4 regions of the Alteromonas sp. S167 genome follow, and region 4 is predicted to be linked to each of the others. Evidence: predicted binding sites of a transcription regulator. Region 4 holds the regulator's gene; each other region holds the start of a gene.
The links. Region 4 encodes sigma-54, which starts transcription at its own class of promoters, with help from an activator protein. Its sites were predicted from a motif close to GTTGGCACGNNNNTNGNNT; they were not measured.
Positions count from the first base shown of each region.

Region 1 (7,348 bases), on a different contig from region 4:
TAAAACAAAAAAAATGCCAACACGAGGTTGGCATTTTTCAACGTTTTTGCGTTTAAGTCGTTTACGACTTAGGTGCGCGAGATGCACGCTTACGCTCGTTTTCAGTAAGAAGCTTCTTACGAATACGAATAGACTCAGGTGTTACTTCTACTAGTTCGTCATCGTCGATAAACTCAAGCGCTTGCTCAAGAGACATCTTGATTGGTGGAACAAGTGTTTGTGCTTCATCAGTCCCCGATGCACGAACGTTAGTAAGCTGCTTACCTTTAAGCGCGTTTACCGTTAGGTCGTTGTCACGGCTGTGAATACCAATAACCATACCTTCGTAAACTTCAACACCGTGACCGATAAATAGGCGACCACGCTCTTGCAAGTTAAACAGGGCGTTAGTTAGTGCTTTACCGTTTGCGTTCGCAATTAGTACACCATTCTTACGCTTACCAATAATACCGCCTTTGTAAGGGCCATAGTGATCGAACGTATGATAAAGAAGACCAGAGCCCGACGTCATTGTCATAAAGTCTGTTTGGAAACCAATTAGACCACGGCTTGGAATTACGAAGTCGATACGTACACGACCTTTACCGTCTGGAGACATGTCGGTCATTTCAGCTTTACGAAGACCTAACTGTTCCATGATTGAGCCTTGGTGTTGCTCTTCACAGTCGATAGTTAGCGTTTCGTAAGGTTCTTGTGTTTCACCGTCTACCTCTTTCAGAATTACTTCTGGACGAGATACAGCAAGTTCGTAACCTTCACGACGCATGTTTTCAATAAGAATACCAAGGTGAAGTTCACCACGGCCAGATACGCGGAACTTGTCCGGATCTTGTGTTTCTTCTACACGTAGCGCAACGTTGTGAACAAGCTCATCGTTCAAGCGCTCAAGAATGTTACGCGACGTTACGTACTTACCTTCTTTACCAGCAAACGGAGACGTGTTTACTTGGAAAGTCATCGTAACTGTTGGCTCGTCAACCGTTAGCGGAGGAAGCGCTTCAACAGTGTTAACATCACAAATAGTGTCAGAAATCTTAAGCTCGCCAAGACCTGTGATTGCAATGATGTCACCAGCGTGTGCAGATTCAACTTCGTGACGTGCAAGACCAAGGTAGCCATATACTAGGCCAACTTTACCGTTACGCTTTTGACCGTCAGCAGTTACAACAGTAACTTGCTGGTTAGGCTTAACTGAACCGCGTTTAACACGACCAACACCAATTACACCTACATACGAGTTGTAATCAAGCTGTGAGATTTGCATTTGGAATGCGCCATCTACATCGGCGTCAGGTGCAGAAACCTGCTCAACGATAGTTTCGAAAAGTGCAGTCATATCCTCTGCCTTTTCATCTGCATCGTGCGATGCCCAGCCGTTAAGCGCTGAAGCGTAAACAACTTGGAAGTCTAGTTGCTCATCAGTTGCACCTAGGTTGTCGAAAAGGTCGAACACTTGATCCATAACCCAATCAGGACGTGCGCCTGGCTTGTCAATTTTGTTGATAACAACAATTGGCTTAAGACCCTGTGCGAATGCTTTTTGCGTTACGAAACGCGTTTGCGGCATTGGACCTTCTTGAGCGTCTACAAGTAGAAGTACAGAGTCGGCCATTGACATAACACGCTCTACTTCACCACCGAAGTCGGCGTGTCCTGGAGTATCTACGATGTTAATGCGGTAGTCATTCCAGTTAATTGCCGTGTTTTTCGCAAGGATGGTAATGCCACGTTCTTTCTCGATGTCGTTCGAGTCCATTACACGGTCTTCTTGCTCGCCTCGAGATTCAAGGGTGCCAGACTGTTGTAACAGTTTGTCTACCAGGGTTGTTTTACCGTGGTCAACGTGAGCGATAATTGCGATGTTACGCAATTTACTAATATCAGTGGTATTCATGCTTATATAGAGCCTGTGTAAATCGGTGCCTACCCCTTTCACAATGAAATAAGTGTGCACGAGATTTGTTGCAAAAAAATGCAGATAGAAAAATTTGCGCGGATTGTACAGAAAAAACACGGCATTTGCGCATCTTTTTTTGATCCCAAACGAAATAAAGTTATCGCTATTATTCTAGACCCTCTCTTATCACGATGATTGCCCAAATTAATTACAAGCCAAAAACCGATTTGGGTGGTAAGTGTACAAAAAGTCATCTAGGCTAATGATCAACAATTCGCAACTATTGAACCATTTTGGCGCACTTGCGCACCAAAATGGTGCGCAACACTTTACTAGAGAGTGATTTGCCCTGCCCTATGCCGCAGAAAACGGTATGCATATAGATGGCATGATAATCGCTTTCACTTTTTTCACTGTTGGGGTGAAGCTGATCATTCCGCATTTTTACATTAAACCTGGAGGACACGATGTCAGTAGAAAAGGCATTAGAGCTGATTAAAGAAAGTGAAGCGAAGTTTGTAGATTTACGTTTTACCGATACAAAAGGTAAAGAGCAACACGTATCAATTCCTGCTAGCCAAGTTGACGAAGATTTCTTCGAAGAAGGAAAAATGTTTGACGGCTCTTCAATTGCTGGTTGGAAGGGCATTAACGAGTCTGACATGGTACTTCTTCCAGATGCAGCAAGCGCTGTAGTAGACCCGTTTGCAGAGGAAACTCAAGTAAACATTCGCTGTGACATCGTAGAGCCTTCAACGATGGAAGGTTACGAGCGTGACCCACGTTCTGTTGCACGTCGCGCAGAAGAATACCTTAAGTCTACAGGTATCGGCGACACATGTTTCTTCGGTCCTGAGCCAGAGTTCTTCCTTTTTGACGACGTTCGTTTCCATACTGACATGGCTGGTTCTTTCTACAAAATCGACTCATCAGAAGCGAAGTGGAATTCAGGCGAAGAGTTTGAAGGCGGCAACATGGCGCACCGTCCAGGTGTGAAAGGCGGCTACTTCCCAGTACCTCCAGTAGATTCTGCACACGATATTCGTGCTGCTATGTGTCTTGTTATGGAAGAGATGGGCCTTGTAATTGAAGCGCACCACCACGAAGTTGCTACTGCTGGCCAGAACGAAATTGCATGTCAATTCAACACGCTGGTTAACAAAGCTGACGAAATCCAAATTTACAAGTATGTTGTTCACAACGTTGCACACGCATACGGCCAAACAGCTACGTTTATGCCTAAGCCACTTGTAGGCGACAACGGTTCTGGTATGCACTGTCACCAATCAATTTCTAAAGATGGCGTTAACATCTTTGCTGGCGACAAGTATGCTGGTCTTTCTGAAGAAGCGCTTTACTACATTGGTGGTATCATTAAGCACGCGCGCGCAATTAACGCATTTGCTAACGCTTCAACAAACTCTTACAAGCGTCTTGTACCAGGCTTCGAAGCACCAGTTATGCTTGCTTACTCTGCACGTAACCGTTCTGCTTCAATCCGTATCCCTCACGTTACTAGTGATAAAGCGCGCCGTATCGAAGTTCGTTTCCCTGACCCAACAGCTAACCCATACCTAGCATTTACTGCAATGCTTATGGCTGGTCTTGACGGAATTAAGAACAAGATCCACCCTGGCGACGCAATGGATAAAGACTTGTACGACCTACCTGCTGAAGAAGCGGCGGAAATTCCAACGGTTGCAAGCTCGCTAGAAATGGCGCTTGAAGCACTTGATAACGACCGTGACTTCCTTAAAGCGGGTGGCGTTATGACTGACGACATGATTGATGCATATATCAACCTTAAGTCTGAAGAAGTGACTACTCTTAACATGACTACTCACCCAGTTGAGTTCGACATGTACTACAGCGTTTAATTTACGCGGTATTAAGAAACATACGAAAGCCCGCCTAGCGGGCTTTTTTTATGCCTAGCGATTATCTACTATGTTGTAATGGGCATGATAGAGGTAAATCTGGTGCTAAATAAAAAACAACTACTTTCGCTGTTACTTTCACTAGGTGTTCTGTGTTGCAATGTATCCTTAGCGCAAACTACGCAGACTACGCAAAACGAAAATAGTGGAACCAAAGCCACTGAAAGCAAAGCCCAAAACACAGCGGGCAACAAAGCTATATACAAAATAGTGAATAGCGACGGCACCGTAACCTATACCGATAAGCCCGCATCACAAGCACAGCCTATGGCATTCGATGACAAAACGTTAAACGTAGTGAATGCAGCAAAAGCGCCTGTGCTGCCGCCACCAGCACCTAACAAAGCAAAACCACAATATCGCGTTTCCATTGTTAGCCCTCAGCCAGAAGCGACAGTTCGTAACAACTTAGGCGAAGTAACGATATCCGCAAAACAAACTGGCACGCCTAAAGCTCCGCTTTTTAGATTAGTGTTTGACGGTGCACCATACAAAAGCAATTCATCAGGCTTGTTTAAGCTTGAAGGTATACATCGTGGTGCACACACGTTCAAAATTGAACTTACCGACAATACGGGCAAGACTCTTGCATCGTCTCCTACTCAAACCCTTTACCTTCATCAGGCATCGGCGTTAATTAATAACTAATAGCGTGCAACACCAGCGCCGAAGGCGCACCATGGCAGTTCAGTCACATTAAATAAATAGGCTGTTTTGTCGCGATTCGAAGGATTGCACGCTACAATGCACAATATTGGTGCAAAGGAGATAAACTCGGATGCAATCCACCGAGTTAGACACATTACAACTTATCAATAGCCTTAATACCGCGCTGGTAATGGTAGACAGCAAGCTGGTGATTGTTTACGCCAATCATGCTGGTGAAGCGCTGTTTGAAACGGGGCGCAAACAGCTTGTCGGACATCCTCTACCTGAATTCTTCTTACCTGGCACTATTGAAACAACGCGTTTGAAAGCCGCTATCCGCAAAGGTGAAGATTTCACAGAAAACGAAATTAAATTAGCCTTTAGAGATAATCGCTATGTATCTGCCGATTTAACCGTTACCAATATTCAAATTGATGGCGCGCCACGGCTTCTGTTTGAAGTAAAGAAAATTGACCAACAAAAGCGTATTTCTCGTGAGAATTTACAAAACGCACAGCACTATGCTGCAAGAGAGTTAGTTCGCGGTTTAGCCCATGAAATTAAGAACCCGCTTGGCGGCATTCGCGGGGCGGCACAGCTTCTTGAAAAAGAACTAAGCGACGAACATAAAGAGTTCACCCGCATGATCATCGAGCAGTCAGACCGTTTACGAAGTTTAGTTGATAGGCTGTTAGGTCCGAACTCTCTACCGCGTTTTGAGTGGAGTAATGTACATCAAGCGCTAGAGAAAGTACGCAGTCTTATGCGCGTAGATTCTGAAAACCCCATTACCATTGTGCGCGACTACGACCCCAGTATTCCGCCTCTCATGCTTGACCCAGACATGATTCAGCAAGCAGTGCTTAATATTGTGCGTAACAGTGTGCAAGCATTGCATGAGAGCAATACGCCATATCCAGAAATTCGGCTAGTGACGCGTATTGAGCGCCAAATGACTATTCAAACCAAACGACACCCCTTGGTAGCAAAAATTAAAATTGTTGATAACGGCCCGGGGATTCCTGCTGAAATCAAAGACACCTTGTTCTATCCCATGGTAACCAGCAAGCAAAACGGCTCTGGTTTAGGGCTATCAATATCACAAACCCTGATTAATCATCACGGCGGTAAAATTGATGTAGATAGCTACCCAGGACACACCGAATTCGTAATTTACATACCAATAAATCGTAAGGAGACAGACGATGACGAATGAATCTGTATGGATCGTCGACGACGATAGTTCAATTCGTTGGGTGCTGCAAAAGGCCTTGCAAGCAGCAAATATTAGTTGTCTTAGCTTTGAGAACCCAGAAGACTTGCTACTACAGCTGCAAAGTGGTCAGGCACCGGAAGTCATTATATCTGACATTCGAATGCCTCAGATGGATGGTATGACGCTTCTTAACGAAGTGCACAGTTCACATCCACTGCTTCCGGTTATCATAATGACCGCGCACAGCGATTTAGACAGTGCAGTAAACGCTTATCAAAAGGGGGCATTTGAATATTTGCCAAAGCCTTTTGATATAGACGAAGCTGTGACTTTAACACAGCGCGCTATTGCGCATGCCCGAGAACAATCTAACGTACCAAAAGTGACGCCAGAAGATGCTGTCACCGAAATCATTGGTGAAGCCCCTGCTATGCAGGAAGTATTTCGCGCGATTGGCCGACTTTCTCGTTCATCAATTAGCGTACTCATTAATGGGCAGTCGGGTACCGGTAAAGAACTAGTAGCTCAAGCACTACATCGACACAGTCCACGCGCTAGCAAACCATTTATTGCGTTGAACATGGCGGCAATCCCCGCCGACTTGGTTGAGTCTGAGCTTTTTGGTCATGAGAAAGGCGCGTTTACCGGAGCACAAGCGGCAAGACAAGGACGCTTTGAACAGGCCGATGGTGGTACCCTATTCTTAGATGAAATTGGTGATATGCCGCTTGATGTACAAACACGTTTGTTACGCGTCTTAGCAGACGGCCAATTTTATCGTGTAGGTGGCCATCAGTCAGTAAGTGTCGACGTTCGGATTATTGCGGCAACACACCAAAATTTAGAACAACGTGTAGCAGACGGTAAATTCCGAGAAGATTTATTTCACCGTTTAAATGTAATTCGAGTACACCTTCCCTCACTTGCAGAGCGTCGAGAAGATATTCCTTTGTTAACCCGCCACTTTTTGCGGCGCGCCGCGAAGGAGCTTGATGTAGAAGCAAAAAGTATTTCAAAAGATGCTGAACGCGTTATGTCTCAACTGCCATGGCCGGGCAACGTTAGGCAACTGGAAAACGTGTGCCGATGGCTAACGGTTATGGCAAGTGGTCAAGAAGTACTACCTAGCGACTTACCGCCTGAAATACACGGCGACAGCAGCGCCCCAAATGTTGCCACACAAGAAGGCGGCTGGCCGGAACTGCTAGCAAGTTGGACCGACCAACAGCTACGCGATGGTAACCACAATATATTGAATGATGCTATGCACACCTTTGAACGCATAATGCTTGAGCGTGCTTTGCAACACACTCACGGCCATAAGCAGGATGCAGCAAAACGCTTAGGATGGGGAAGGAACACGCTGACCCGTAAGTTGAAGGAACTGGGAGTTAGCTAACGTTAAGTAACGTCACGTCATATAGGTAGCGTGAATTTACCGTCCAACAAAAAAGGCAGGCTCATAATAAGCACTGCCTTTTTTTTATGATTGTTAAAAAGCGTTATTCGCTTTCAAGCTCAAATCAGGTATTTAAGGCCCTTTCGTTAATAGCACAGTCATCGCTTTGTTGAAGGTGCGCACCCATTTCATACTGAATTGTCCTTTCGCAATCTTATTAATGCGAAGAACGGCGTCTTTCTTTGACAATA
Region 1 is NZ_JAZETR010000002.1:558,656-566,003, forward strand. Features, by position in the region: gene typA (translational GTPase TypA) at 62-1,894, opposite strand; gene glnA (glutamate--ammonia ligase) at 2,365-3,774, shown strand; gene V7R35_RS05710 (DUF4124 domain-containing protein) at 3,877-4,482, shown strand; gene glnL (nitrogen regulation protein NR(II)) at 4,613-5,698, shown strand; gene glnG (nitrogen regulation protein NR(I)) at 5,688-7,097, shown strand; gene V7R35_RS05725 (HD-GYP domain-containing protein) at 7,230-7,348, opposite strand, start outside.
Region 1: a site for sigma-54 is predicted at 2,280-2,298, ahead of glnA (glutamate--ammonia ligase). Genes of this name have one in related genera too.

Region 2 (7,348 bases), on a different contig from region 4:
CGTTTCTACTTACACAGTATGGTCCAGCGCTGACTCAACAAAACCCAATGTTCACCTACATTGCATTAATTAGCCCAGGTATATTCATTGGTTTGTTTATAGCAGGTTTGTTGGGCTTACGCCCCGACCGAAATCAAATTGTGCAAACAGTGCGTCATGCTATACGCAATAAACAAGTGGCGCTCATTATAAGCCTTAAACAGTCGCAATCTGTTAAAGAGCTTGAGGCTGCGCTGCGCCCGCACGCCAAAGACGTTGTAGCGGCTATTAAATAACCGCAGCCTTCTTTCCTGTGAAATTATGAACGGATAGCGTTTCATTAAGATTCATGGAGAATTTATCGAAGATGACAAGGTCAGTAGTTAATCGCCTTTACACGGAAAGGTATTAAAGCAAATCCATACTGGTACGACATTAGTGAGATGAAGTAAACAAAAAGGCAATAAATGCGTATTATGCTTTATTGCCTTCTTTTTTTAACTATGCATTACCAGGCTTCTTTCTATGGATTTACTATGGATTTAATTTTTTTCGATTTAGACGGTACCCTTCTCAATAAATCATCAGAAATATCGCCCTACACCAAAGACACGTTAGGTTTACTTGCCGAGCGAGACATTGCTTTCACTGTTGCAACCGGCAGAACCATGCACTCAGCGCAGCATGTTTTAAAAGGCACCGAGTTTGTTCTTCCACACATTTATAATAATGGTGTGGCCATTTGGGACCCATCAGGTAAGGCATTGACACTAGAGAACCTGTTGGCACCTAGCGAGGTTAACACCATTGTGCAATGTGCTAACGAAAACCGTATCACACCATTCGTAAACACCGTAGATATTAACAGTGAGTCCAACGACCACGTGATTTATCACGCTATCCCGCAGCATCAGGTTGAACGTGACTTAATTGATAAGTACTTTTCTCGTACTGATGCCACACTTGCTCCTATTGAGCAGCTACCTGCCCACGCCCACATAACAAACATTAGCATGATTGGTGATGCTCCGTTGGTTTACGAAATGTATCAGTACTTAAATAACCATGATGAGCTAATTGCGTATTCTGGTCCCGCTATAGAGGGAGACCAATACCGTTGGATGGATGTTCATCACCAGTTGGCCAATAAAGGTAGTGCGGTTGAGATACTTAAAAACAAGCTAGGGGCCAGTAACGTAATATGTTTTGGCGACAGTGATAATGACATTAGTATGTTCGAGCTTGCTGACGAAGCCTATGCGCCTTCAAATGCAAAGCAAATGATTAAGGATGCGGCAACCTCGATTATTGGCCATCATAATGAAGACGGCATTGCACGTTTTTTAAGAGAACGTTTTTCGCTTTAGCCGCACGTTAAAGCGTTAAATTGCACACTTGAAGCGCGCAGTTTTTGCTACGCGCAACTCACGCTACGAGCAATCATTGGTAACTATCACCACGCAACCGTTTCTCTATCTTTTATAAACGCGCCGTGCGGACCACCTTTTGCAGACGTTGCTAGCCACACAATGCTATCAGCACCCTCTTCAGGTGATCTGGGTGCATCTGCACCACCCATTCGTGTATGAACCCATCCAGGGGTGACACTGTTTACCGTAACGTCAAATTCGTCATCGTCGGCTTTGTCAGCTCTTGCCTTATCAACTACTGCCGCCATTTTTACCGTAAGTGCATTTAATGCGGCTTTCGAAAAGGCATAGCTTAACGGCCCCTGTAGTGATTGATCGAAACTTCCATAACTAGAGCTCACATTTACAATTCGACCAAAACCTCGCTCAATCATTTTAGGCAGCGTATTCTGTATTAGTGTCAATGGCGCGTTCACATTTACCTGCATGCTTTTCGAAAACCCCTCTGACGATACTTCATCCCAAGGCGTATCATCGAGAACGCCCGCATTGTTTATCAAAATATCGATATTTCCATACACAGCCTGCGCCTGAATAATGGCGTCGGTTATGGCATTCTCGTTATCGAGCGGCATTTCAATTACATGTAAATCTGCGCCTGGAATTTCAGCTTTGGCTTTTTCCCCACTTTCTTCATCACGACACCCCATCAGTACTTTATATCCTGCTGTAACCATCGACTTTACTACTTCAAAGCCTATGCCACGGTTTCCACCAGTAACTAATACAGTTTTAGTCATATGTACTTTCTCCTTGAATGTTAGGTGTAAGCTGCGTCTTCAATAACTTGGACGAGATATAAAAACACAGAGGAAAAACCACGCTCCAAACAGCAGCGATAATTGCATAAGACATTATGTAAGACGCACCCAGTTCTACTGCGTCAAATCGTGCGCCCGCTATGTAGCTTAAAGGTGCAAATATTGCGCCTCCAACAGCGCACAACGCGTATCTGCCCTTAAACGCTTCCATACTGTGATGAACCGTTCCCGAAAAAGCTACCCAAAGTAGAGAAAGCCAAATTGGAATCGGCCAAAAGGGAATTAGCACATTTTGTTCAGTGAAATTGAAAAGCCCACCATGGGTGAGTAAACCATCCACGACAGTTCCTATCACTAACATGATGGACATGAGTTTGATGTCTGCAGCTCTTTGCGGAGATAAAACTATCCAAACGCCAATGAGGGCAACGACGGGTAATATTGCATTGTTTTGAAAAAGAATGATCAACCACCAAATTGTTTGAAACCAAACAAAATTGCCAACCTTTAACCACATAAGCGCTTCCAAATTTTAGCTTTAATACCTAGCCTTTACGCGCATCGTCAAAGGTAAGTTCATTATGTAAGTTTACAATAAGTAATAGATCCAATTGCACGATAGTTCACTTGTAAAGTAAACGAAAACCATTCTCTCGCAGTAAGAACAGTACTCTCGCAAACAAAGGATATGTTTCTACATGAAGATGGTGAAGTTTTATGTAGCGGGCGCAATAGCTGCACTGTTTGCAACGTACTTTGCGCCCTACACTCTTTTAAAGCTGATGTTTGGATGGACTGCGTTTTCGCTGATAGCTGTAAGTAGTGCTTACTTATTAAATTTTCCAAGCCTTTTTCGCAAGCGTCAGGACGGCTCTATCCCAATTTATATTCGTTGGGTCTTTGTGCCCTTTTTGTTTGGCTCATGGCTTTACAATGAATATGCCAGACGCACTGATAAAGTACCACCACTTCAACAAATTGAACCTCACCTGTTTCTAGCATGCCGGATGTCAAACAAGCATGTTGATCTGCTCAATGAAAACAAGATTGGGGCAATACTGGATGTCACTGCTGAATTCGATGGCTTAGACTGGACCGCGTTCCAAGAAGACTATCGTTATCTCAACATTCCTGTTCTTGACCACACCAGCCCTACCCAAGACCAATTGATGCAGGGTATTAACTTCATTCAACAACAGGTTGACGAACAAAAAAATGTTGTAGTGCACTGTGCATTAGGTAGAGGCAGGTCGGTGCTTGTTGTTGCCGCTTACTTGTTAGCAAAGAATCCATCGTTGAGCGTAAAAGAAGCCTTAAGCCAGATTAACGATATCCGACAAACTGCTCGATTAAATAAACGTCAGTTGGCATCGCTTCAAAAAATACGCGACGGTGGCCTTCTAAACCTGAAACGACGCCTTGCTCTTATTGTTAATCCCGTAGCTGGCGGTGGCAAATGGGAACAGAACAAAGACGACATATTATCTCGGCTGAATGAAAAGTTTAGTGTGTCAGTTAAAGAAACCACACCAGACATAACAGCGACTGAACTGACTCGTGAAGCCAAACGCAATGGTGCAGACATTGTAGTGGCGTGCGGCGGTGATGGCACCCTTACAGAAGTGGCAAGCGAACTTATTGATAGCGAAATCACAATGGGCATTATCCCTTTAGGTACTGCGAATGCGCTAAGCCAGGTTCTACATGGCTATATGAGTAAAGTCATGCCGATAAGCACAGCGTGTGATGTGATAATTGCCGGCAACACATTGGCTATCGATACCGCAAAATGCAATGACCACGTCATGCTCCTTGTCGCTGCAGTCGGTTTTGAAGAGAAAATGATCTCTGCCGCCGACAGAGAAGCAAAAAATATTGGCGGCCAGTTCGCCTATATCAAAGGGCTTTTGCAAGCGATTTCTAATAATGAAGACATGTCATTCACTATTACGCTTGATGAAAATGAAGCGCAGTCAATAACTACACCTAGCCTTGTAGTGGCAAATGCAGCGCCGTTAACTACTGCACTGGCACAAGGTTCAGCGCCACCAGATGTGACCGATGGAAAGCTTGACTTAACATGGCTTAACCCACAAACGTCATCAGATAGACAGTTCTTGTCATTGGCTGAACTTGTATTAAGCCCCAACGACGCGAAACAACATTCAAATGCAATAAAGCATGCTCAAGCACGAAGCATTAGGCTTGCGTTCGATTCACCTACCCTTTATGCGGTAGATGGGGAAATATTTAAAGACGGTAAAATCGAAATTACAACGTACCCTAGAAGCCTAATAGTGCTAACCAACGTTGAAGAGAAGGATAATTAATCCAATGCCATACGAAAGCAATTTTGATGAAATTTATAACTTTGTCGCCCAGAAATTTGAGGGTGAGAACGAATATCTTCAAGCAGTAAGAGAAGTACTACACGATATTATTCCCATCTATAACGCAAACGAAAGCTATAAACGTGATGACATAGTTAGGCGGCTGTGTTTTCCAGAGCGCGTTATTTACTTCACAGTGTCATGGATGAATAGCAGCGGAGACATTGAAGTCAATCAGGGTTGGCGTGTTCAACACAACTCAGCAATGGGACCCTATAAAGGCGGCTTGCGTTTCCACCCAACGGTTAATTTATCGGTATTAAAGTTTCTTGCCTTCGAGCAGTGTTTCAAAAATGCACTTACGGGGCTACCCATGGGTGGCGGTAAAGGCGGTGCAGACTTCAACCCTAAAGGCCGAAGTGATAGAGATATAATGCTTTTCTGCCAAGCGTTTATGCGTGAATTACAGCGCCATATTGGCGCAAACACGGACGTACCGGCAGGTGATATAAACGTGGGAGCAAGAGAGATAGGCTACTTGTACGGTGAGTATCGACGACTTAACAACAAGTTTGAGGGTGTACTGACAGGAAAAGGGCTTGAATTTGGCGGTAGTTATGTGCGCACGGAAGCCACTGGTTTCGGGCTTATCTACTTCTTAGACGCAGTATGTAAACAGCACAACACTGACATTGAAGGGAAGAACATTGTTGTCTCGGGTGCAGGGAATGTAGCGCTTCATGCTGCACTTAAAGCAACGCAAAAAGGTGCGAAGGTAATTAGCCTGTCGAACAGTCGCGGCACTCTTTACAAGCAAGATGGGTTTGACGAGCCAGCCATAAAATTTGCTATTGCTGAGCACGCAAAAAGCAACAACATTCTTACCGATCTTGCTGATAAAGGCATTGGGGACTGGAAAAAAGGCAAAACGCCATGGCATTTAACCTGCGACATTGCATTACCTTGTGCAACTCAGAATGAACTAGATAAAGACGATGCATTAACGCTAGTGAATAACGGCTGTAATATGGTATTGGAAGGTGCGAATATGCCGTGTACCGATGAAGCTCAAGACGTGTTTAAAGACAAAGCACTAGTGTATGTTCCAGGCAAGGCGTCAAACGCAGGTGGAGTTGCACTATCTGGCCTAGAAATGTCACAAAATGCCATGTTTAGCCAACGCAACGCAGATACACTAGACGAACAACTGCAAAACATCATGCTTAGTATTCATGAGCGCTGTGTAGAGGAAGGGAAAGATACTGCTAACAATTACATTGATTATATGAAAGGTGCTAACATAGCGGCTTTCAGGCGTTTGGCTGATGCTATCGTTGCCCAAGGCGTGTAAAAAGCAATGTATATTCTCCAATCGTTATGTAAGTTTTTCTAAAGTCGAATTTGCTACCCTGGTGGCAATTTTAAAATAGTAATAAAAATCAAGCAGTAAGTGTTTTTCGCAAGTTGGAACGTATATCGCATTACTAAGGTAGAGTTAAAATTACCTGAGGAATGCATTATGAATATTTTCGAAGCACTTCGTAAAGACCATGAGAAACAACGTCTGCTGTTAAAGATATTAGCTGAAACAAGCGGCGACACTGCTGCTCGTCGCGAATACTATCAAGAGTTAAAACTGCAGTTAGAAGGTCATGCACTGGCTGAAGAGCGACACTTTTATGCTCACCTTCTAGAAAAAGATGCAACGGTAGATTTAACGCGCCACGGCATTGCTGAGCACCATGAAATTGATGAGCTATTGGCAAAACTAGATGACACTGAGATGAGTTCTCCTGCTTGGCTACGTCATCTTAAAAACTTACAAGATAAGGTTGAGCATCATTTGGCAGACGAAGAACACGAGTTTTTCCAAGTGGCAGGTCGCGTGCTCAATGATAAGCAAAAAGCCACATTGGCTGATGATTACGTAAATGAGATGGAACAGGAAATGTCAACAGCTACTGCAACGGCATAGCGTGCCAATGCAGCCTCTCTTCAAATCATAAAAAAGCCAGCGTTAAGCTGGCTTTTTTTACGATTAAACGCCAAAAGTTACTGCATTTACAGTGCTTATTAACGCTTAGCAATGATGTACACTGCGTGAATTACGCCTGGAAAGTAACCTAATATGGTTAGCAAAATGTTTATCCAAAACTGTGCGCCAATCCCTACTTGCAAAAACACACCCAGTGGCGGAAGTAAAATTGATAGTAATATGCGAATGATATCCATAATCTTTTCCTTATTTTGTTATTTTTTATTGGCGAGAGACATTTAAACAACGCTGTTAAAACCACGTTCATTTAACCCGTGTAGAACTAAGCACATTCAGTGCCAACGTTATTAAGTAAAGTTAAGGCTTCAAAACGAGTACTTCACGCCTTATTACACGTTTTATTACACGCTGCTAAGAACACGTTACTAAGAGTTTAGCCTTTTTACTATTCACCAAAAGGCGAATTACGCAGCCATGTTTCTAAGTCAGCCACTTTAAGCGGCCTACTTATATAGTAGCCTTGCGCCACATCGCAACCCCACCCTTTGAGGATATCAAGAGATGTTTCGTCCTCTACACCTTCAGCAACAACTTTCAAATTAAAGATACTGGCTAGGCTTAGCACCGTATGCACAATTTGCTGGTCGTTTTCATCTGACGCTAAAGACAGTATGAAACTTTTATCAATTTTTATGGTTTTGACAGGTAAGTTTTTCAAATACGCTAACGATGAATAGCCTGTTCCAAAATCATCGATGGCAAAATGGAAACCGCGTGCAGTAAGTTCGGTTAAGTTTTCAATAGCCAGACTTGCGTCTGCCACCAAGTCGCTCTCGGTTATTTCTAATTCGA
Region 2 is NZ_JAZETR010000004.1:190,030-197,377, forward strand. Features, by position in the region: gene V7R35_RS08475 (hypothetical protein) at 1-275, shown strand, start outside; gene V7R35_RS08480 (HAD family hydrolase) at 516-1,346, shown strand; gene V7R35_RS08485 (SDR family NAD(P)-dependent oxidoreductase) at 1,433-2,149, opposite strand; gene V7R35_RS08490 (DUF2878 domain-containing protein) at 2,142-2,687, opposite strand; gene V7R35_RS08495 (diacylglycerol kinase family protein) at 2,869-4,500, shown strand; gene gdhA (NADP-specific glutamate dehydrogenase) at 4,505-5,851, shown strand; gene V7R35_RS08505 (hemerythrin domain-containing protein) at 6,020-6,475, shown strand; gene V7R35_RS08510 (YqaE/Pmp3 family membrane protein) at 6,574-6,732, opposite strand; gene V7R35_RS08515 (EAL domain-containing protein) at 6,942-7,348, opposite strand, start outside.
Region 2: a site for sigma-54 is predicted at 5,964-5,982, ahead of V7R35_RS08505 (hemerythrin domain-containing protein). Genes of this name have one in related genera too.

Region 3 (7,348 bases), on a different contig from region 4:
GTCAGCACCTTTAATGGCTTTAAGCAATGCGTCTTGCTGAACTTCACGTAGTATGGCTTGAATACCCTTGTCATCAACATCCACAAGGTTGTCGAATACAAACATAAGGTCTTGAATTTGCTGGCTCATTTCTTCGTCTTGCTCTCGGATTGCGTCCATTAGCTGACCTTCAATGGCAGTATCTAGGTAATTCATGATGTTCGCAGCCGACTTCAAGCCGCCCATCTTCGCTGCCTGCGTACCGGCTTGTCCCGCAAACTGTTTCTCCATAATTTCATTAAGTTCTTGTAGTGCTGCCGGCTGAACTTCTTCAAGGTTAGCAATACGCATTAACAAGTCTAAACGCACTTTCTCAGGGAACTGTGCCAAGATTTCGGCGCTTTGTTCTGGCTCAAGATACGACAATACAATGGTTTGTATCTGCGGGTGCTCGTTTCGAATAATGCTTGCAACTTGCTTCGAGTCCATCCACTTCAGTGAATCGAGACCTTTTGCTCCGCTGCCCATCAGAATTTGATCGATAAGGTTTGCCGCTTTGTCTTCACCTAGCGCTGCTGTTAATGCACGTTTAACGAAGTCCTGACTTTGGAAACCGATGGTGCTGTAGTTTTGTATTTCTTCGATAAAATGCTTGTGCACCGCAGTAATTTTGGTCTGCGTCATATCGTCCACTTTCGCCATTTCAGTACCCAGCTTCTGTACTTGTTTTGGCTCTAAGTGTTTTAAAATTTGCGCCGCATCTTCTTCAGATAAACTCAACAGAAGAATAGCTGCCTTTTCAACGCCTTCTAATTTACTGACGTCGTATGACGGCTCTTCAACATTTGCTAATTCTTCAGCCATGATTTCCTCTCACTACTCGTCTTGCATCAACCAGCCCTTCACTACTTGGGCTGATAGTTCTGGCTCATTTGCAACTAGTGCGCGCACTGCTTTTAATACATCTTCATCTTTGTGCAGATCTGGAAGCATAAGTGATCCATCTGGCGCGAAGCCCACCTGCCCTTCATCAAAGTCTGAAGTCAGCATGCTTATGGTGTCGTCACCTAGGTCTAGGCCTTCATCAGCATCAAAGTCTTCGGCGTCGTTTGACTCGTCAGGATTGATAAGACGACGAAGCATTGGACGTATAACAAAGATAATAAGTACGATTATAACCAATCCACCAATAACTAGCTTAAGAATTGGTAGAAAACCTGGTTGCTCCCAAAGTGGTAAGTCTTCAATTTCACCCGCATCCATTCGTGTAAATGGCACGCTTACTACTTCTAGCGAGTCGCCACGTGTTACGTCAAAACCTATGCCGCCTTGAAGTAGTCTACGAATATTCAGAAGTTCTTCTTGCTTACGAGGCGTTGGCGTCATGGCGCCGTCTTCACCCGCAATTTGCGCGTAATCAACGGCTACCGAAACGCTTAGTCTACGGATAGTACCTGTTTGCTTTTTAGTGTGGCTAATTGTGGTATCTAGCTCATAATTACGCGTCGACTCTTTAGCCGTTCTACCCGGCAGCGTTTGTTGGTTGGCCGCACTAGCTTCTTCAGGAATGTTGGAATCTAGCGGTGGTTGATTTGAAAGTGCACCAGGAATACCGCCTACACCGCCACCAACGCTGTTTTCTTCCATTATCATTTCGCTACGCACTGCTGGAAGGTCTGGGTTGTAGCTGCGCTGTGTTTGTTCCATGGCAGTAAAATCCATAGAAACATCGGCTTGTGCGGTATAGTTGCCAATGCCCAATACAGGAATAAGAATGGCATCAATTTTTTCTAGGTACTCTTGTTCGCGCTGGCGCTCAATTTCGTATTCTTTTCTAGCGCGTGCGCTCATAGAATCTTGCGAGCCAGAGTTAAGTAAACGGCCGTTACTGTCGGTTACGGTTACCTTTGAAGGCTCCATGTTTTGCACTGCTGAAGCCACAATATCTACCACCGCGTCAACTTCTTCACCTGCAATAACGGCGCCGCGTTTCGCAGTAAGTACAACAGTGGCTGACGCTTTCTTTTCTCTTCTTGCAAACACGTTTTCTTTTGGCATTGCCAATAGCACGCGCGCTTTTTGAATACTCGCAATGTCTTCTATTGTGGCGGCAATCTGTTGTTCGCGAGCGTGCTTAAGGCGTTCCATTTCAACGCGCTGACTTACGCCGAAACCCATATCTTGCATGATAATGTCGGTACCCGCGCTTGTAGTTTGAGTGAGACCTTGGCGCGTCATACCTAAACGAATTTTTTGAAATTCGTCGCTTCTTACATAAACCGTGTTGCCTTCAAGCTTATATTCAATCTGGTTGGCATCCATGTAGTCCAACGTTTCGATAAGCTCTTGCGTTTCCATTTTCGCCAGCGGACGATAGTCTGGCTCTTGCGACCAAATAAGTATAAAAATGGCGATAGCCACACAAATAACCAGCACCACAACCAGTGCCATCTGGCGCATCATATCTGCACTGCCTAGTGCATCCATAAAGCCTGATTTGTTTTCGGCTTCGTTATCTGTCGCCGTATTCTGATCAGGGACGGTAAGATTTGTACCAGTTGCTTCAGCCATAACCTATTCCACCTACACCGGCATATTCATAATTGTTTTGTATGCTTCAAGCACTTTATTACGCACTTGAACTGTCGCTTCAAAAGCTATTCCCGACTTTTCTTTCGCTAGCATCACTTCAGCCAGACTCAGATTTGGGTCGCCCATTTCAAAACGTTTTTGCATATCTCTTGATTCAAGTTGAAGTCCGTTCACACCGTCTACTGCATTTTTAAGCATGGATGCAAAGTCGTCTGCAGACGAATTAATCTCTGCGACCTGCTGAGGCTCGTTAACTTGAAGACGAGTTTGTCCAATCATGTTTTGCATTTCTTGGTACAAACTGCTGGCTTTAACGTCCATAACCACTCCTAGCGTACTAGTATAAAGTACTTTGCGTGCGCCCGAATTCAGGGCAAGAATCTTAGTAATGGATATAGATTAGCAAGGGGCTTGCCAACTTTAATTAATCAATAATTTCAGCAACTTAAGAAGGAGAAAGTAAGCAAAGCCAAAATTATGACAGGGGTTAAACGCGGGACACCAAAAAACCGCCACCCTGAATACAGCAAGGGCGACGGTCGGCTATGAAATCGATTATGCGGGAACTTCTATGCCATCTTCTCGCATTCTCGCTAGTTTGTAGCGAAGGGTTCGTGGGCTTATGCCCAACTTTTCAGCTACATCTTTACGCTTACCTTTACACGACGCTAAGGTATCAAGAATGATTTGATGTTCTTGGTATCTAAGCTCTGAGCCGAGCTTGTTATCGTCAACAGGCTCTGACATTACCTCGACTTGTGAGGTAATGCTTTCATCAATCATTAGATCGCCAGCGCCAATTTCGCCGTTTTCACAAAGAATAAGAGCGCGTTGAACGACATTTTCTAGCTCCCGCACGTTACCAGGCCAGCTATACTGACTAAGCTTATTTCGAGCGGCTGCACTTAATCGAATGGCTCCCAAACCTTGCGTAGAGGCATGACGCTCTATCAAATGCTCAGCAAGGGGAACAATATCACCAGGTCTTTGACCTAAAGGCTTCCACTCAATTGGAAATACATTTAAGCGATAGTATAAATCTTCTCTGAAATCACCGGCTTCAACCGCCTTTTTGAGGTCGCGGTTACTTGTTGCTATAACGCGAACATTCAGTTTCACGGTTTTTCTTCCACCTAGCCTTTCAACCTCGCGTTCTTGAAGAACACGCAGCAACTTGGCCTGAAGCGCTAAATCCATTTCCGTAATTTCATCAAGCAGTAACGTACCGTCTTGCGCTTGTTCAAATTTCCCAGGGCATGCTTGAATAGCGCCGGTAAAGGCACCTTTCTCGTAACCAAACAATGTTGCTTCCAGCATATTCTCCGGAATAGCCGCACAGTTGATGGCAACAAATGGCGCATCACTTCGCTGAGACTGATCGTGAATGTAACGCGACAACACTTCTTTACCCGAGCCACTCGGGCCTAACACCATTACGGTGGCTTCTGATTTCGCCACTTTTCTAGAAAGCTCAAGAAGCTTAATACTAGAGGGGTCGGCAACAATTGGCATGCGTGACTCTATCTTCTGAGCCGGTGCATAGCGACCTACTAAATTCAACAACACTTCTGGTGCAAATGGCTTAGACAAATAGTCGGTAGCACCATCTCGCATTGCCTGCACGGCATCGTCAATGGTGGCGTACGCTGTCATTAACAAGACAGGCATGTTTGGGTATTTTGCTTTAATATTTTTAAGCAATGTTAACCCATTCATTTCGCCCATCTGGATGTCACTTACTACAAGGTCAACCTTGTGTGCGCCAAGCTTCATCAGTGCGGTCTCTGCGCAATCAGCTTCAATAACGTTGTAGTCACCTAATAATAAAGTATCAAAAAGCGCTTCACGAAGACCTGCATCATCTTCAACTATCAAGATTGTTGTCTTTGCCATTTTGAACTCCTAATTATGCCACTTGCGTGAATGAATTTGATTGTGGCTTACACGGTAACGCTACGCTAAAACATGCACCACCATTAGCGGCATCTGTCACGCTTAAATTACCATTGTGTGCACCCACAACCGACTTCACTACTGCAAGCCCCAAACCTGTTCCATGGGTTTTAGTAGTGAAAAAAGGTTCGAATATTTTGACTTTTAACGCGTCTGGAACACCTGTGCCACTATCGATAACTGAGATGATAAGCTTTTCGTTATGATGTTTTGCTTCAACACAAATATCACTGTCTTTGGGTGAAACTTGAATGGCATTGTGTATAAGATTTAGTAGCCCTCCCTGCAGCGCAGTTAGGTTTCCCGTTATACACACATTACTCTCGAAGCCTTTAAATGAAACGTACTGATTTTGCTGCGACGCCATGGTGTTGGCATTACCTTCAATGGCGGCAAAAATGTCTTGAAGACTTAATTCACTTACGACTTGCTCTTCACCTGACTTGGCAAACAACAACATATCGTTAACCTGGCTCTCAAGCTCTTTTAATCGGTCAGAAAGCTTATGAGCAAACTGCGTTTGCGAGTCTTGCCCTAGTCCCTTACGTTTTAAATTCGCAGCATACAGCATAGCTGCCGACAATGGCGTACGTATCTGATGAGCAAGCGAAGCCACCATTTTTCCCAACGACGACAACCGCTGCATATGACTTACGCGTGCTTGTAGTCTTCGGGTTTCGGTGAGGTCGGTAATAACAATGAGTTGTCCTGGCTCTTTTTCCAAAGGCGTAATAGATAGCTTTACTCGACGTCCATCAACAAGGGATACTTCGTGTCCATCATCAGCACGAGGCTTAAACGAACGCGTAATAATACTGCGCCACACTTCTTCTTCTAACGGTTCGCCAAGAAGCGCTTTGGCTTGTTCGTTGGCTTGACGTACTACGCCTTTGCCATCAATCACAATCACGCCAGCGGGCATAACTTGCAACAAATGCTCTAGGCGACTTGCCTGAAGACGAAGCGAGTCAATATCATCGCTTGCAGCTTCAGAATAGCCATTGCCCGCTATTGCACTGTCGATGTCACTTAATACGTAACGCGACGCTGTGTTGTCAGATGAACTGTAAGTGCTGTCAAAAGCCATAATACCCTCGTCAAATTGCAGACGCTGTTTCATTATGACTAGTTAAAGCAGAAGGTGTGCCAATATTAATATGTTTTATATATCAGCAACATAGAGGGATAGAAAGGTTTATATGTAACGTCAATAACCTGACGTCACACATCTTCCGTACGCTGAATATCGTACTTACGCATTTTCTCTACAAGGGTTGTTCTTCGCATACCAAGCTTGTCAGCTGCACGTGCAACTACCCAATCTTGGTTATCGAGCGCTTGCTTAATAAGGTTAACTTCAAGCTCAGATAGATACTCTTTTAAGTTAACGCCCTCTTCTGGAAGCGAAGAAGATACCATTGTAGTCATAGTGTCTTGCTCGCCTTCGTCTAGATCGTCGTCAATTTCGTCGGCTGCCGCTTGTGCAAATAGCTCATTGAAAGCGTCGCGTTCTAGAATTTCTTCGGGATAGTCAGGCTCGTAGGCATGTACTTCGCCATACTGATATTTTTCGGGAAGGTCCGCAATATCAACAATTTGCCCAGGATACAAAATGGTAAGTCGCTCAACAAGGTTAGAAAGCTCACGTACGTTACCTGCCCACTCGTGCTCCATAAGTGACGCAATGGCACGTTCTGTAAACCTAACGCCCTCAACACCGTCGCCTTGAATCCTGCTATTTAGCTCTTGTAGCAATAGTGGAATATCGTCTTTGCGCTGTCGTAGCGCAGGGCTATCAATTGGAAAAACATTTAAGCGATAGTATAAGTCTTCTCGAAACTTATCTTCGTTTATCATTGTTTCCAAATTACGGTGAGTAGCAGCAATAATGCGAACATTACACTGTAGTGGCTTGTTCCCACCAACCCGTTCATAGGTTCTCTCTTGCAGAACACGCAGTAGTTTTACCTGCATTTGAAGTGGCATATCACCAATTTCGTCGAGAAACAGCGTACCGCCTTCGGCCAGTTCAAAGCGCCCTTTGCGCGAGCTTATTGCGCCGGTAAACGCCCCTTTTTCATGGCCAAACAATTCACTTTCTAGCAATTCGCCAGGAATAGCGCCACAGTTAACCGGAATAAATGGGCCTTCTTTGCGTTCAGACAAAAAGTGTACGTTGCGCGCAACCACTTCTTTACCCGTACCAGACTCACCTAAAATAAGCACAGTGGCGTCGGTTGGGGCTACTTGCTCAACTAAGCGACGAACAATTTGAATTTGGTCACTTTTTCCAACGAGACTTCTGAACAAACGCATTTTGTTGCCACCAGCACGCGATAACCCAGGCTTGCGCTTGGTATATTCTTGGCAACGATGAATAGCCTGAGTAAGCACAGGATAAGTGAGTGGTGTTGCGATGACGCTAACAAGATTTCGGTGGGCTGATGCTTCGCCGTTGTTTTCAACAAGCGCAACGAAAGGAACATGAGGAAACTGTTCAACGAACCCTTTCACAGCTTGCGCAGATACATGTTCAATTAGCACCGCATCTGCACCGCTTTCTTTAAGATACTGCTGCGCTTCATCAAAACCGCGTGCCTGACAAGACTCGCCCATGAAAACAACAATAGTTTCTAAGCTTTGAATAAGTTCCTGGTTGTCACTAACCAGCAAAATGTTCTTCATTAATTCCCCGAAAACGCTTTGTTATTATTTACAGTTTAGCGTATTTCTAAATTGTAACGGCAAAAGAGAGTTGCGCAACTGCTGTTTTAGGAAATTTATCAATAAAAAAAGCAGGTTGCCCTGCTTCTTTTGGATAATT
Region 3 is NZ_JAZETR010000001.1:308,140-315,487, reverse strand. Features, by position in the region: gene fliG (flagellar motor switch protein FliG) at 1-843, opposite strand, end outside; gene fliF (flagellar basal-body MS-ring/collar protein FliF) at 856-2,550, opposite strand; gene fliE (flagellar hook-basal body complex protein FliE) at 2,563-2,892, opposite strand; gene V7R35_RS01265 (sigma-54-dependent transcriptional regulator) at 3,127-4,464, opposite strand; gene V7R35_RS01260 (sensor histidine kinase) at 4,478-5,611, opposite strand; gene V7R35_RS01255 (sigma-54 dependent transcriptional regulator) at 5,746-7,209, opposite strand.
Region 3: a site for sigma-54 is predicted at 2,972-2,990, ahead of fliE (flagellar hook-basal body complex protein FliE). Genes of this name have one in related genera too.

Region 4 (7,348 bases):
ACAATGTCGTTATTGAAAATCAAACCGGTGATGACTTTGTAAAAACCATCACAACGCAATACATACAAATAAATTTAGACAACAAGCAGATGACATCAGACCAAACAGTTGAAATACTAGGGTCACAGTATGTTATTCAAAGCAATGGGTTTAACGCGAACTTACGCACCCAAGAATACGAGCTTATCGATCATGTACAAACCACTTATTCCCCTAGCAACTAGCCTACTTTTAGCCTTGGCAAGCAGCGGTGTTGTTGCAAGCGAAGCCGACTTTAACAAGCCCATTAAAGTGGACTCAAAGTCGCAGTTTGTCGATGGGAAAAACAAAACATCATTATTTAAGGATGATGTTCGAATCTCTCAGGGCTCGTTAGTTATTAATGCTGACGAAGTAGAAGTTATCGCCACTGACGGCGAAGGAAGAGAAGTTTTCGTCGCGAGAGGAAACCCTGCAAGCTACTCTCAGCAGCTTGAAGACGGTACGCCGGTTTCGGCAAAGGCGAATGAAATTCGTTATGAGGTAGTCAACCGCACTATTGCGCTAACGGGTAAAGCCGAACTTAAGCAAGATACCAGCATGGTGCAAGGCGATAACATTACTTTCGACATGATTACAGAGCAACTGCTTGCAACTGGCGGTGACGATACCGATGGTGATGGCAGAGTAACCACCGTATTTACACCTGAAACCATTCGAAAAGCAAAGTCTCAAGACGACAAAAAAGACAACGAAGGTAACGAATAGTTATGGCGACGTTAAGTGCAAAGAACCTTGCAAAAGCCTATAAAGCCAGACAAGTCGTGCGCGACGTTAGCTTATCGGTATCAACAGGGCAAATTGTTGGGCTATTGGGTCCGAATGGCGCTGGTAAGACCACTACATTTTATATGATTGTCGGCCTTGTTCCGCTAGACAAAGGCAAAATTGAAATAGACGACAATGAGCTTACTCACCAACCTATGCATGAACGTGCACGCCGCGGAATTGGCTACCTCCCGCAGGAAGCGTCTATTTTTAGAAAGCTTACTGTGCATGAAAATATCATGGCTATTTTACAAACGCGTAAAGATTTAAATTCACAACAACAAGAAGAAGAAGCCGACGCACTACTTGATGAATTTAATATTAACCATATACGTAATAGTGCGGGGATGAGTTTGTCGGGCGGTGAAAGACGTCGTGTTGAAATAGCGCGAGCGCTGGCGGCGAAACCACAGTTTATTTTGCTAGACGAACCATTTGCTGGTGTTGATCCTATATCAGTTAATGATATAAAGAAGATCATTCAACATCTTCGTGATAGAGGCATAGGCATTCTTATCACCGATCATAACGTACGAGAAACATTGGATGTTTGTGAGAAAGCGTACATTGTGAGTCATGGCGAATTAATTGCGCAGGGAACCGCAGAACAGGTTTTAAGTAATCAAAAAGTTAGGGATGTATACCTAGGCGAACAATTCAGGCTATAGTTAAAGTAACCGGATTGTCATTTTTTCAGTTTCGCTCTTGGTGTATTCAATTTAAAGTATTTAAATAAGACGTAGATGAAACCATCTTTACAGCTAAAATTTAGCCAACAACTTACCATGACACCTCAGCTTCAGCAGGCTATCAAACTGCTGCAGCTTTCTACGCTTGACCTTCAACAGGAAATTCAAGAAGCGCTGGACTCTAATCCGCTTTTAGAAGTTGAAGAAGGCAACGACGAACCTCAAGGTGAAAAGAACAACATCGACAACGACGACAGTGGCGATGTTCAACCTACGGCTTCAAGCGATACGTTAGAAGCCGGAGATGCGCTTGAAAAGAACGATTTACCAGACGAACTTCCCATAGACAGCACGTGGGATGAATACTACTCGGCCTCTTCTGCGCCCGCGCCTGGCCCAGCCAGTGATGACGAACAAATTTTTCAGGGCGAAACTACCGAAGACATTCAAGAACACTTGCTGTGGCAGATGCGTTTAACCCCTTTCTCTGATACCGACAGAGCCATTGCCATGGCAATCATCGACTCTATTGATGAGTCGGGTTATCTAACCGTGTCACTTGAAGATATTCTAGAAGCGGTCAACGCTGAGGAAGTGTTAGACGAAGACAGCGATGAGCTAATTGAAATGGATGAAGTAGAGTGCGTGTTAAAACGTATTCAAATGTTCGACCCCATTGGTTCTGGCTCACGTTCTCCACAAGAGTGCCTTATGGTGCAGCTACGTCAGTTCTCTGAGGACACACCGTGGCTTGCTGAAGCCAAGCAGCTTATTGAAGAATATTCAGACCTTCTTAGCAGTAAAGACTACCGTACGCTCATGCGTAAAAGCCGTTTGAAAGAAGATCAGCTTCGCGAAGCAATGCGCTTGCTGCAAACCTTGAATCCTCGCCCTGGTAGTGCTTTAGTTACTAAAGAACCCGAATACGTTATTCCAGACGTATCGGTTACCAAAAAGAACGGGCGCTGGGTGGTAGAGCTAAACCCTGATAGCCTGCCAAAACTTAGCGTTAATCAACAATATGCTGCAATGAGTCGTCGTGCAAAAAACAGTAGCGACTCGCAGTTTATTCGCTCACACATGCAAGAAGCCAAATGGTTTATCAAAAGCCTAGAGTCGCGTAACGACACCTTAATGAAGGTTGCTAATTGTATTGTGCAGCAACAGATGGGCTTTTTTGAGCATGGCCCAGAAATGATGAAACCAATGGTTCTCAATGATGTCGCAGAAATGGTAGATATGCACGAATCCACTATTTCACGCGTCACCACGCAAAAGTATATGCATACGCCTCGCGGTATATTCGAATTGAAGTATTTCTTCTCGAGCCACGTAGCAACCGAGTCGGGTGGTGAGTGTTCATCTACAGCGATACGTGCATTGATCAAGAAGTTAGTGGCAGCTGAAAAACCTAGCAAGCCGCTAAGTGATAGCAAGATTGCTTCATTGTTGGCCGAACAAGGCATTAAAGTTGCCCGGCGAACAATAGCAAAATACCGGGAATCGTTATCGATCCCGCCGTCGAACCAACGCAAAAGCCTTATTTAACGGGCTACATAATATAAGGAAGACGAAATATGCAAATCAACCTTACTGGTCATCATGTCGAAATCACCGACTCTTTGCGTAATTATGTCGATACGAAGTTCAGCAAACTTGAACGTCACTTTGATCACATTTCTAATGTGCATGTCATCCTGAACGTTGAAAAATTAAATCAAAAAGCCGAAGCGACAGTTCACTTAAGTGGCGCTGAAGTATTCGCATCCTCAGAAAATACCGACATGTATGCGGCGATTGACAGCATGGTTGATAAGCTCGACCGGCAGGTAATCAAGCATAAGGAAAAACTCAAAAAACATTAGTAGTTAATTAAGTATGGATATACAAGCCATCGTAAGTTTGGACCGCACCGAGTGTGCGGTTCAATGTAATAGTAAAAAGCGTATTCTAGAAATCATTGCCGACATTGCGGCTAAAAATAATGAGAATATAGACGGCGCTACTGTATTAAACAGCCTAATGTCGCGAGAGCGTATGGGGAGCACCGGCATTGGAAACGGTATCGCCCTTCCCCATGGACGCTTAGCTGGTCTTGATAGAGTTATTGCAATTGTGGTAACCAGTACACCAGCAATCGATTTTGATGCTATTGATGAAAAGCCGGTAGATATCTTTTTTGCACTTTTGGTACCAGAAGAACAAACCGAAGGGCACCTACAAACGCTAGCCACCGTAGCTGGCAAGCTGAACAATAAAGACACCGTAAAAGCAATAAGACGCGCAACCACCAGCGACGATATAATAAAAGCGCTGGGCTAACGTCGTAAGAGATATGATCTCACTGCAATAAGCAGTGCGTGCTTAAGATTTTAATAAAGGGAGAGGCAAGGTGAAGCTGATTATTATCAGTGGTCGTTCAGGCTCAGGGAAATCGGTCGCACTGCGAGCGTTAGAGGATTTAGGGTACTATTGCGTAGACAATATTCCCGTGAACTTACTGCCTACCCTAACCCACACTGTGGTTGATGAATATGACCAAGTGGCAGTAAGCATTGACGTTCGAAACCTACCTAAAAACCCCAATGAATTGGTAGAAATACTCGACTATCTACCTAGCTCGTGGTCGATGACTATTGTGTATATCGATGCCAGTGATGACGTTTTGGTAAAGCGTTTCAGCGAGACACGTCGGTTGCACCCGCTTGCTAAACTTAACAAATCGCTTTCAGAGGCCATTCAAGCCGAGTCGGCACTACTTGCCCCCATCGTTGAACGTGCAGACCTGTATTTAGATACCGACAAACTTACTATTCACCAGCTTGCCGAATTAATTCGCGAGCGTATTTTGGGTAAGAAGAGTTCAAGGTTGGTATTGGTGTTTGAATCATTTGGTTTCAAGCACGGCATCCCCAAAGACGCTGACTATGTATTCGATGCGCGGTTCTTACCTAACCCACACTGGGAACCAGATTTAAAACACCTAACTGGCTTAGATGCACCGGTAGAAGTGTTCTTAGGCTCTCAGCCAGTTGTTACTAAGTTTATCTGGCAAATACAAAACCTTATCACCACATGGTTACCTCATTTAGAGCGAAACAACCGAAGCTATGTAACAGTAGCTATTGGATGCACTGGCGGCCAGCATCGCTCGGTTTATATTGCACAAAGCCTGTCGAAGACCTTCAGTGAAATTCACCCAGATGTACAAATACGTCATAGGGAGTTGAACCAGTAATGAGTAATGGAAAAGTAGGTTCTATCGAAAAAACAATGACCATTGTCAACAAGCTTGGATTGCATGCACGCGCAGCTACCCAGCTTGTGCAGTTGGCCAATCAGTTCGACGCTAAAATTGTACTGAAAAAAGAAGACAAAGAAGCCGATGCTAACAGTGTTTTAGGGCTAATGATGCTTGAAAGCCATCAAGGTGAGCAGGTAACTGTGGTGGTAGATGGTGATGATGCACCAGCAGCCATGGCGGCTATTGAGCAACTTATTGCAGGAAAGTTTAACGAAGAAGAGTAAGTGCATTTGGCTAAATAGCGTTAGTACTATTTAGCATTTACTTTTTAACTCTCGTGGTTAACCCCCTGTATTGGCGAAATATTCGTCATTCGGTCATAATAAATACGTAATCGGTGTTTTAATTATGACAGCACAACAGCAAGTACGATATTCTTATCATAATACCTAATCTCAATGCAGCATTGCATATTGGGTTCTAGCGTTACTCTTAAACCTGTTTAGCTTGGTAGGACTCGCTATTTATGGCAGAAGCTCTCGTCTCTAAATACGTACAAACCCAACTTCGTGCACTAAATGGCGCACTGAACAATGGTCAGTTTGTTTCTGTACGTAAGCTTTTGCTTGAACTTCCCCCTTCAGATGTAGCTCACATTCTTGAGTCTAGCCCTAGCCGCACCCGTGATGAGCTATGGGAATTGATAGACGGCGATTTTCATGGCGATATCTTAGAAGAGCTTTCTGACGATGTAAGAAACGGTATTATTACCAAGATGCTGCCTGCCAACGTGGTTGACGCTCTTGAAGAGATGGATACCGATGACCTGGCAGAAACCTTAAGCAGCCTACCAGAGCCAGTACTTGCCGACATTCTTGATTCAATGGATGCGCAAGACCGCCTACGCGCGGAACAAGCCCTTTCATATGGTGAAGAAACCGCCGGTTTCATTATGAATACCGACACCATAACGCTGCGTCCAGACGTTACTATAGATGTTGTACTTCGCTACATTCGCCTTAAAGGTGAGTTGCCAGAAAATACCGATACCTTTTATGTGGTAAATCGCACCGATAACTTGGTAGGTATTGTACCTGTGACCCGTTTATTAACTGCCGATACCGACGAAAGAGTGTCGGACATTATGGACGAAGAATCGGAAGCGATACCGGTGCATATGCCAGATGACGAAGTGGCAAGCTTGTTCGAACGTTACAATTGGTTGTCGGCGCCTGTCGTGGATGAAAACAATCGATTGGTGGGCCGAATTACCATTGATGACGTGGTAGATATTATTCGTGAAGACGCAGAGCACTCAATGATGAGTATGGCCGGTCTTGATGATGACGAAGATACGTTCGCCCCGGTTATGCAGAGTACTAAACGCCGTTCGGTTTGGCTGGCAGTGAATCTTGTGACTGCACTAATGGCAGCGATGGTAAGCGATTTGTTTGAAGCAACGCTTAGTCAGCTAGCTGTTTTGGCTATATTAAACACCATAGTGCCGAGTATGGGTGGCGTTGCCGGTAATCAAACCTTAACCTTAGTTATTCGCGGTATGGCACTTGGGCACGTTAATGCTAGCAACAGCCGATGGTTGATAACAAAAGAGCTGTCTATTGGTTTCTTAAACGGTGCTATTTGGGCTGTGCTTATTGCTTCTGTTATTGCGCTGTGGAAGCAAGATTATATGCTAGGGGTTATTATTGCTTTTGCCATGTTGGTAAACATGATTGCCGCGGGGCTAGCGGGTGCTACCCTACCTATGATTATGAAGCGCCTTAAAATAGACCCAGCGCTGGCAGGTAGCGTTATACTTACTACCATTACTGATGTTGTGGGAATTTTCGCATTCCTTGGTACAGCCACACTATTTTTGATCTAAGCGCAGTTGATAGAACACGCGAGCCTAAGCGCTGATGGCTTTTCACTCGCTGAGGGCTCTTCACTCGCTAGGGGCTTCTAAGCGCTAAGGGCTTTGCCCACAAATCCCTCAACATTAAGCTTATAACCCACACCCCATACTGTTTGCACTAGCTGTCCGCCGTTTAACGGTACAGACACATTATCTAGTTTGTTACGCAAACGGTTAATGTGTGTATTTACCGTATGCTCATAACCTTCATGATTGTATCCCCACACGGCAGTAAGTAACTGGTTACGAGAAAACACTTGATTAGGATGACGACAGAAGTAATCAAGAAGGGCGAACTCTCTTGCCGTAAGCGACAGTGTATGACCGCCTAAAGTAACGCTATGATAACGATGATCTACCTTTAATGGTCCTATTTCTATACTGTCATCACCAGCATTCAGCGCAGTGCCATTATCAACCGACGGCATACTTCTGCGCATATGCGAGCGAATTCGTGCTATAAAAACCCGCTCATTAAAAGGGCCTTGGAGGTAGTCGTCCACTCCTGCTTCAAAATAATCTGCTTCATCAGCAGGCATTGGTATATCAGCATCAACTCTACCCTCGACAGACATTACCCAACAGTCTGGGTTGTTACTAACCAATGAGCGAATACGTGACAAACACGATTGATCAGCATGAGATTGCACAATAACCAGAGAGTAATGCTGAGCAGATAACAGTGACATAGCC
Region 4 is NZ_JAZETR010000008.1:215,986-223,333, reverse strand. Features, by position in the region: gene lptC (LPS export ABC transporter periplasmic protein LptC) at 1-224, shown strand, start outside; gene lptA (lipopolysaccharide transport periplasmic protein LptA) at 193-747, shown strand; gene lptB (LPS export ABC transporter ATP-binding protein) at 750-1,475, shown strand; gene V7R35_RS13775 (RNA polymerase factor sigma-54) at 1,551-3,044, shown strand; gene hpf (ribosome hibernation promoting factor) at 3,074-3,361, shown strand; gene ptsN (PTS IIA-like nitrogen regulatory protein PtsN) at 3,375-3,818, shown strand; gene rapZ (RNase adapter RapZ) at 3,889-4,734, shown strand; gene V7R35_RS13755 (HPr family phosphocarrier protein) at 4,734-5,024, shown strand; gene mgtE (magnesium transporter) at 5,267-6,625, shown strand; gene V7R35_RS13745 (response regulator transcription factor) at 6,703-7,348, opposite strand, start outside.